DNA from 2 places in the Scopulibacillus cellulosilyticus genome. Region 1 is predicted to be linked to the other one. Evidence: riboswitches for the same ligand, from Rfam matches in the RefSeq annotation. Region 1 holds a riboswitch; the other holds the start of a gene.
The links. A riboswitch is a leader RNA that binds a small molecule or an ion and turns the genes downstream of it on or off. The one in region 1 is predicted to bind S-adenosylmethionine.

Region 1 (4,218 bases):
TCTCTGTTTGCTGTTCTTGATGCTTTTGAACACTATGATGAACAGTTGCCAATTCAAATCACCCCAATTCGTATAATTTTAGTCGGATTTAATATTTTATACCATCATACACTATTTCGTGTCAATAATAAACTGTTATTTTTATCCGATGACAATGGGAAAACGGTTAAACAAAAGCTTTATTTTATTAAAACTAAGAAAAGCGGCACAATCCAATTGGATTAGTGCCGCTGTAATCTACGCTTTATTTTTGGTCTCTTTCGCCTCTAATTTTGCCTGTTTCTTTCTCGGTGACAGTCTTGGAAAACCAATCATTATGGCAATAATACCGCAAATACCGATCAGAATGGGATAAAAATTATAAACCATGATGCTTACAGGAGAAATAGATGCTAATCCTGCTGCTGCTAAGAGTTGTGCGCCATAAGGAATAATACCTTGCCAGCAGCACGAGAATAAATCCAATAAGCTTGCCGATTTTCTCGGGTCAATTTGATATTGATCTGAAATATTTTTGGCCAAGGGACCTGTAATAATAATGGCGATAGTGTTATTGGCTGTACAAAGATCAGTCAAGCTGACCAATCCGGCAATACTGAACTCAGCGCCTTTTTTCGACTTGATTTTACGTGTCACAATATATAATAGATAGTCTATGCCGCCGTTATAACGGATGATCTCGACAGTCCCGCCAATGAGGATCGCCAGCATCGCCATCGTTTGCATGCTTGCGACGCCATCGCCAATTTTTTGTAAAAGACCTAACAAATGATAGCTGCCATTAAATAATCCAATCGCACCGGCAAAAATGATGCCACCGGCTAACACAATCATTACATTGACGCCGGACAATGCGGCGATTAATACTGCCAGATAAGGAAGGGTCTCCAGTATGTTGAAATGATGCTGTGTGACTTCCGCATGGCCGCCTGTTGACACGAAAGCCAGAATAATAATGGTGACAATAGCTGCCGGCAGAACGATAAAGAAATTGGTTTTAAATTTATCGCGCATCTTTGTATTTTGTGTACGAACAGCCGCAATTGTTGTATCGGAAATAATCGACAAATTATCGCCAAACATAGCGCCGCCAATAACAGCCGCCATGGATAAGGCCATTGAGATATCAGTTTGGTGGCTGATACCGACGCCAATCGGTGCCAAGGCAACGATTGTTCCCATAGAGGTTCCCATAGACAAAGAGATGAAACAGCCTATGACAAATAAGCCGACGATAAGAAGGTTTGGCGGTAAAATCGACAGCGTCAAATTGACTGTTGATTCAACGGCGCCCATGCCTTTGGCTACTTCTGAAAAAGCGCCGGCTAACAAGAAAATAATCACCATCAAAATGATATTAGGATGCCCTGCGCCTTTACAAAAAGTTTCAACCTTATTATTCAAAGACTCTTTTTGATTCATAGCCAGAGCAACGCCTGCCGCGATAAGAATAGCTACAATCACAGGCATTTTATTAAAATCACCGGATATAATACCAGTCCCAAGGAATAAAACTAAAAATATAACAAAGGGCAACAGCGCCAAAGGGTTCCCTTTACTTTTTTCCATTAAAATCACCTCTCTAATCATAGTTGTCTTGTATGCAAGTATGAGAGGCCAAATAAAAGACCTCATCTTTCCAATAAGAAGAGGTCTTATAAAATATATAAGAAACGCCCTTCTTATCTTCCAAGCCTAAAGCTTGCTGGATTTGGCACAGCACTCTCTGTGGAGTCCGCTGCCGAGACTTCATCGGGCCAGTCCCTCTGTCTCTCTTGATAAGAAGATTTATTTAGAAGATGTTCAAACAGTCCGGGAAAAATAGCTGTCGAAGCGGTATAGTGCTCCTGCGCCGAAGATTACTCACAGAAGTATTGCCGCTTCTCGTCGCAACTCGTAGTAGTTCGAGATGTAACGCTCGTTCCTCCTTTTTGAACAATCACTTTAAATTCATTTTTAATACTATCTTACAATAAAGCGTTTAGGTTATAATGTCAATTGGAAAATTTCCATTTTGAATGGTTTGAAAATTCTAAGGCTGCGGAATCCAAAAATGGGGGAATTTTTAAAATGGACAATAATAAGCCGGTTATACTGCCGCTGGAAAAAAGAACCGGAAAACAAAAAGAGCTTTTTTTCATATGGTTTGCTTCAAATATTGGCATTTTAGGATTGGTTTATGGCGCTATTCTCGTTAGTTTCAAACTGAGTTTTTTACAATGCCTTTTAGCCGCGGCTGTCGGTTCTCTATCTTTTGCATTGGTAGGGTATTTAGGTATACCTGGAAAGGGGGCTGGGGCATCGACCTTTGTATTGTCGAGGGCAGCCTTCGGAATAAAAGGAAACTATATCCCTACTTTAATTGGATGGATAAACCTTGCAGGGTGGCTGTCAGTCGGTGTTGTAACAGGTACATTAACTTTATTATCTCTATTTGGCGCTTTTGGTTTTAGTTCTACTAAAACGTTAACAGTCATCAGCTTAATTATTTTTTCAGCTTTAATTATTGTATCAAGTATTTTTGGTCAAGAAACGCTTGTAAAGATTCAAACATGGTTTACATATGTATTTGGGATATTGACGCTAGTCGTCTTATTACTTTTAATACCAAAAACGAATTGGGGCGAATTATTGAGTATGAAGAGCGGAGAATGGCTGGGCAGTTTTCTGCCGGCTGTATCCATTATCATGGCAGGTACGGGCATTAGCTGGACTATCGCGGCAAGCGACTATAGCTGTTATCAAAATCCAAATAATTCTTCGAAATCAATATTTGCAAGTATCACTTTAGGGGCGTTCATTCCTTTATTCGTTATAATAGGTGCCGGTGTTCTGATGACGACTTCAGTATCTGGATTATCCACATCATCAAATCCAATCGATGCGATTAGTCATGGATTGCCTAAATGGATGATCATTCCCTATTTTATAACAGCGCTTGGCGGCTTAATCCCGCAATGCATCATTGCTTTGAAATCTGCAAGGGTCAATTTAGAAACGCTGAATATTAAAGTTAATCACGCATCGGCTGTCACCATACACGCGTTAATTATGATATTCTTCACAATATATGTTTTGTTTATTTCTGAAAATTTCTTGGGAAATTTTCAAACGTTTCTCGGGCTCCTTGGGGTTGGGCTTGCATCATGGGCCGCAACATTCCTTATTGATTATATTTGTATAAGAAAGCGAGAGGGCTATGAATTAAGGCTGCTGACGGATAAGGATTATAATCAAGTAAACTATCGAGGTGTATTTAGTTGGTTGATAGGGGTTGTCTTCGGGCTGTTATTTACAAATTCACCGTTTTTTAACGGACCGTTTGCTATAGGGATATTCAGGGACAGCAGTTTAGGAGTCATCCTGGCTTTTGTTGTCAGCGGATTAATATCTCTCATACTTATTTCTTACAGTTCTAAAAAAGTTAGGAGAAATATATAAAATTTTAGGAAACCTTAGTATAATAGATATTAAGCCAAAAAGTACATAGGTTATGATTCAGGTGCTGAAAGCTTTGCTTGCAGCTTAAAAGGGAAGTTGGTGAAAGTCCAACGCGGTCCCGCCACTGTAAATGGAAAGCGGTCTAAGAATGCCACTGTATGATCGAAACGCTTAACGAAGTTAAGTGTTCATATGGGAAGGTTTAGACTGCAATGACCATGAGCCAGGAGACCTGCCTGATTCAGAACACCAATGGCCTACGCGGATAGGGAGGTGTTGTTTAAAAACAGTGCACATTATTTAAAATAATGAGGATTTCTTATGTTTTTAACACACGCGGCGCATCTCCAATAGGCAGGGGATGTTTTTTTAATGCCATTAAACAGACGAGGGGGAACTTTCAGTGAAAAAAAGATTACTGGCGTTATTCTTAACGCTTATGGTCATTTTTGGCTTATTAGCAGGGTGCGGAACAAGCAATAATGACCAAAAAGCTAACAAAAACAGTCAATCCAAAACCGAACAAACGGCCTTTCCGGTAACAATTAAAGATGGTCTCGGGGATAAGGTAACGATTAAACATAAGCCTAAAAGAATCGTCTCGCTTATTCCAAGCAATACAGAAATTGCCTTTGATTTAGGTTTGAACAAGCAAATAGTTGGTGTCTCAGATTTTGATAATTATCCTAAAGCCGCTCTTAAAAAGACAAAAATCGGCGGGGAAAACATGAATGTGGAAAAGATAATCTCGTTAAAACCTGATCTTGTCTTAGCTCA
Region 2 (4,218 bases), on a different contig from region 1:
GCGCCATCAATAAGAAGGGTTAAAGTTCCAAACGCCCCGTTTTGTGTTTGTGAAATATTACCTTCTAAAATATTTATTTCAACAAGCTGCTGCTGAAATAGCTCGTTAACAACCGGCCGATTGGCTGAATCCCCTTTAAAGGATAATTTAACAATGGTACCCGATGGATGAGCTTGTTTTACAAAATCAACAGCTTCCTCTGCTTCATCATTTTGTGTCACTTGTTTAACAAATTCTTTTGTGATCGCCATTTTGGGTTGTTGGAAGACATCTAAAACATTACCTTCCTCGACAATCTGCCCTTTATCAAGAACCGCTACTTTGTGACAAATCTTTTTAACCACGTGCATTTCATGAGTAATCATAACAATCGTTAATCCCAGCTTTTTATTAATATCAACGAGTAAATCCAGTATCGCATTTGTCGTTTTCGGGTCCAGTGCAGACGTTGCTTCATCACAAAGCAATACTTTAGGATTATTGGCCAAGGCTCTTGCAATGCCGACACGCTGTTTCTGTCCGCCGCTTAATTGTGACGGATAGGCGTTTTCACGCCCTTCTAAGCCGACAATCTTAATTAACTCTTGTACTCTCTTTTTTCTTTCGGCTTTTTTGACACCAGCTACTTCAAGCGGAAATGAGATGTTGCCTTTTACAGTTCTCGACCATAGCAGATTAAAATGTTGAAAGATCATACCGATGTCTTTTCTTGCCTCACGCAATTTATTTTTTGATAAGCTGGACATTTCTTTGCCGTCAACAATGAGACTGCCTGCAGTAGGTGTTTCCAGCATATTGATTAATCGGATTAGAGTGCTTTTACCAGCGCCGCTATAGCCAATAATGCCAAAAATCTCGCCTTGTTTTATGTCTAAATCAATGCCGCTAAGCGCTTCGACGGCACCTTTTTTTGAATGATAAGATTTCTTAATGTTATTGAGTTTAATCATGTTGTCACCCCTTACCCTACTAAAATAAAAAATCTCTCTACCTGGACAGATAGAGAGATAAGTATTCGTACGCTTCTCCCTCTTATCTGTCAAGCCGCTGCTTGCAGGAATTGGCACCTTACCCGTCATTCAATTAGCTATAGCTAATTGAGAGCCGGGTGGTTGCCGGGCTTCATCGGGCCAGTCCCTCCACCTCTCTTGATAAGAGATTTTTAAAGTTTTTAAGATATTAGTATATTAGCACTAGGGTAAAGCTCTGTCAATACCCTCCTAAAGGCACAGGATCATTATTCTTTATACTTTTATTATTTTTGAAAAGCGCAACGAAATCTTCAATAATAGCACTTGCAGTCGGCAATGCTCCCGCCCCCGGACCGCTTAAAACTAAATCTTCGGCCAAATCAGTTTTAACCCTTACAGCGTTATTAACACCCTCAATGGCGTAAAGGGGATGATCCGGCTTGATTCTTAACGGTTCAACGCTGGCTTCGATTTGTCCATTAGATGATCGTGATAAGGCAGCAATTAATTTGACTTTTTCTTTGCTCTCTTCAGCGGCAAGAATATCTTCCTGTGTCACTTGATCGATTCCCTTTCGGACAACATCATTCCAATCAGGCTGCTCATTGTAAATAAGGTCGCTGATGATCATTGTTTTATAGAAAGCGTCCCAGCCTAAAACATCATTAGAAGGATCAGCTTCCGCATAACCCAGCCGCTGGGCCTCCGCAAGCGATTGTTCGAATGACTGAATCTTCTCCCGCATCGTCGTTAAAATAAAATTAGACGTCCCATTCAAAATGGCTTCCACTCTTTGTATACGGTTTACCTTAAGATAGTCTTTAATCATATGCAGAATTGGGATACTTCCCGCAACTGACGCTTCGAAAGCAAGTTGTGTTTGATGATCATCGGCTATTTTCTTTAATTCCTTACCCTTTTTAGCCAATAGCTCCTTGTTCGCTGTAATGACAGGCAGCTTACTTTCCAGAGATTTCCTTAGATAATTATAGGCAGGCTCACAACCGCCAATTGCCTCTATAACGACATCAACAGGGTGTTTTAATACCTCGTTAAAATCTGTTGTCACTTCAACGCCGCCATTTATTTTTCTATTTTTACAGGAATCTTTAATTAAAATGACAGGTATCCTGACAGCTTCACCAATAGCTTTATACAGTTCCTCTTGATGACTAATAACTGTTTCGTAAACACCTTGACCAACCGTTCCTAATCCAAGTAAAGCAACATTAATTGTCATTTCACCACTCCTAAGTATATTTAGTTTTTCAAGTATTAAAAAAACCCCTCCGATAAGAGGGGTTTATCACCGCTCTTATCTTTTAGGAGTATTTAAACTCCTGCAGGAATTAGCACCTTTCCAAGCAATTGCTTGGAGGTTGCCGGGCTTCATCGGGCCTTTCCCTCCGCCTCTCTGGATAAGAGAAAACTTTATTCAAATTTAAAATTATCAGTTAAATAGGACTTGGCTGGTGCCAAGCTTTAAGCACAGTCAACTGCATAGCCGCACTTTACTTTCAACCTTTAGTTGATTTAAACATTCAGAAAGTATAATAAATATTAACAATATAGTATCACCCAGTTAACTTAGTGTCAACTGGACTTATGTAATTGGTAAAGCTATACTTTCCATAGAAAGAATTTTTAAGATTTAACTATGGAAAGGGGCTTAAAAAATTGAAAGCACCAAATTTTGAATTAACCGATTTACAGACACAAGAAAAAGTTAAACTTTCCGATTTCGAAGGCAAACCTGTTATGATTACATTTTGGGTATCATGGTGTCCTGATTGTCAGAAAGATCTGCCTAAAAAAGTCGAATTTTATCAATCATTGAATAAAGATGAATTAGCTTTCTTAACCGTTAATGTTACGGGAAGGGAAGGTACGGAAAAAGACGGTCCCCAATTTGCCCGTGAACATGAACTCCCTTTTCCGATACTTCTTGATGAGGGAACAAAGACTTATGATGCCTATAATTGTTCCAGTGTACCTACAACCGTTATCATGGATCAGCAGCATCAAATCATACATACCTTTGGTGACAAATCATCATTTTACGACATTATAGAAGCATTAAGTTCAGTAATGAAGTGAACGCGAAGCATCTCCTGTCAACAAAAAAAGTGATTCTAAGACAAGTAAGTGGCGCTCTAATCCATCAATTCTTAAGCGCCCTTCTTTTTCCAAAACCATTAATCTCTCAGAACCGTTAATAAGGGCAACTATTTGATTTTCCTCGCCTGAAACATAGACATCAATATTATCAGGGTGCTCATCCAATAATTCGCATTCCCCATTGCAAAACGATATCCAAACCGTCTCTTTTTTATCGTCCAATTGCAAAATAAAACTTCTATTTTTATATAATGGCTGTAATACAGGCTTTTGCAAAAGTGTTTGGACGAAGTTTTCGGATGTTTCTTTTAACATCATCTTTCACCTCTTAACCAAGATCGGAGCATGAACGCTCTCTTTTAATGTTCATTTTTATGGTCCTGTTTCGGGCCATGCTTTTCTTGATATTTGTGCTCTCCTTTAGGATCGTGATGCGAGCCTTTACTTGGTTTTTCCTGAGGATGGTGAGATATACGGCCGCAAGGATTAGCCTTAGACTGATAAGGCCATTGTTTTTTTGGTTTTGCTATAGGTCGATGAGAATCATTTTCTTTATTAGGCTTAGCCTCTGACCTGTACGAATTTCTTGCAACCTTTTCCTTTGGCTTACTCTTCACGGCAGATGACGATCGATGAACGGGCCGGGAACCCTCAGATTGTTTTTTTGGCTGATGATAAGTCTTTGTTGAAGACTCAGGATTCGTTTTTTTATTTCCGCTGTCATTATTCGATATACCTTGCTTTCCGCCAGGATGATCTACTGGTTTATCTTTAGATGTATGAGGATTTTTAGAGTCATTTATATGATGGTTTACATCATCAGAAGACGAATCAGACGCTGTCTTACCTGTCGATTGATGACTTTTATCGGTAACAGGCTCGGTTTGAACTGAATTATTTATATTATTGCTGTTTGAATCCGTTTTCGGTTGTTCATACTGTTTCATTTCTTTTACCGATAATTGCTTCGCTTTATCAATTGTTAAATCCTTTTTATATTTTGATGCATCCAAGTATACAAGATATTTCCCGGTAGATAATCCTCTTTTCTTTGCCTTATCATGCATTTTAACTGTCGTTGGAAGCACTTCACAATGACCTAAGCTTTTTTGAAAAGCTTTCTGATTAG

Region 2: linked by a shared signal. The riboswitch ahead of ACFQRG_RS15355 (homoserine dehydrogenase) and the one ahead of ACFQRG_RS02910 (Na+/H+ antiporter NhaC family protein) in region 1 are both predicted to bind S-adenosylmethionine.

Annotation. Positions count from the first base shown of each region.
Region 1 is NZ_JBHTCO010000003.1:98,998-103,215, reverse strand. Features, by position in the region: gene ACFQRG_RS02915 (YeeE/YedE family protein) at 1-52, opposite strand, end outside; gene ACFQRG_RS02910 (Na+/H+ antiporter NhaC family protein) at 238-1,569, opposite strand; SAM riboswitch class I at 1,680-1,785, opposite strand; gene ACFQRG_RS02905 (purine-cytosine permease family protein) at 2,071-3,441, shown strand; cobalamin riboswitch at 3,484-3,695, shown strand; gene ACFQRG_RS02900 (ABC transporter substrate-binding protein) at 3,845-4,218, shown strand, end outside.
Region 2 is NZ_JBHTCO010000020.1:38,292-42,509, forward strand. Features, by position in the region: gene ACFQRG_RS15350 (methionine ABC transporter ATP-binding protein) at 1-950, opposite strand, end outside; SAM riboswitch class I at 1,030-1,158, opposite strand; gene ACFQRG_RS15355 (homoserine dehydrogenase) at 1,210-2,211, opposite strand; SAM riboswitch class I at 2,284-2,396, opposite strand; gene ACFQRG_RS15360 (TlpA disulfide reductase family protein) at 2,649-3,068, shown strand; gene ACFQRG_RS15365 (SCP2 sterol-binding domain-containing protein) at 3,054-3,407, opposite strand; gene ACFQRG_RS15370 (anti-sigma factor domain-containing protein) at 3,449-4,218, opposite strand, start outside.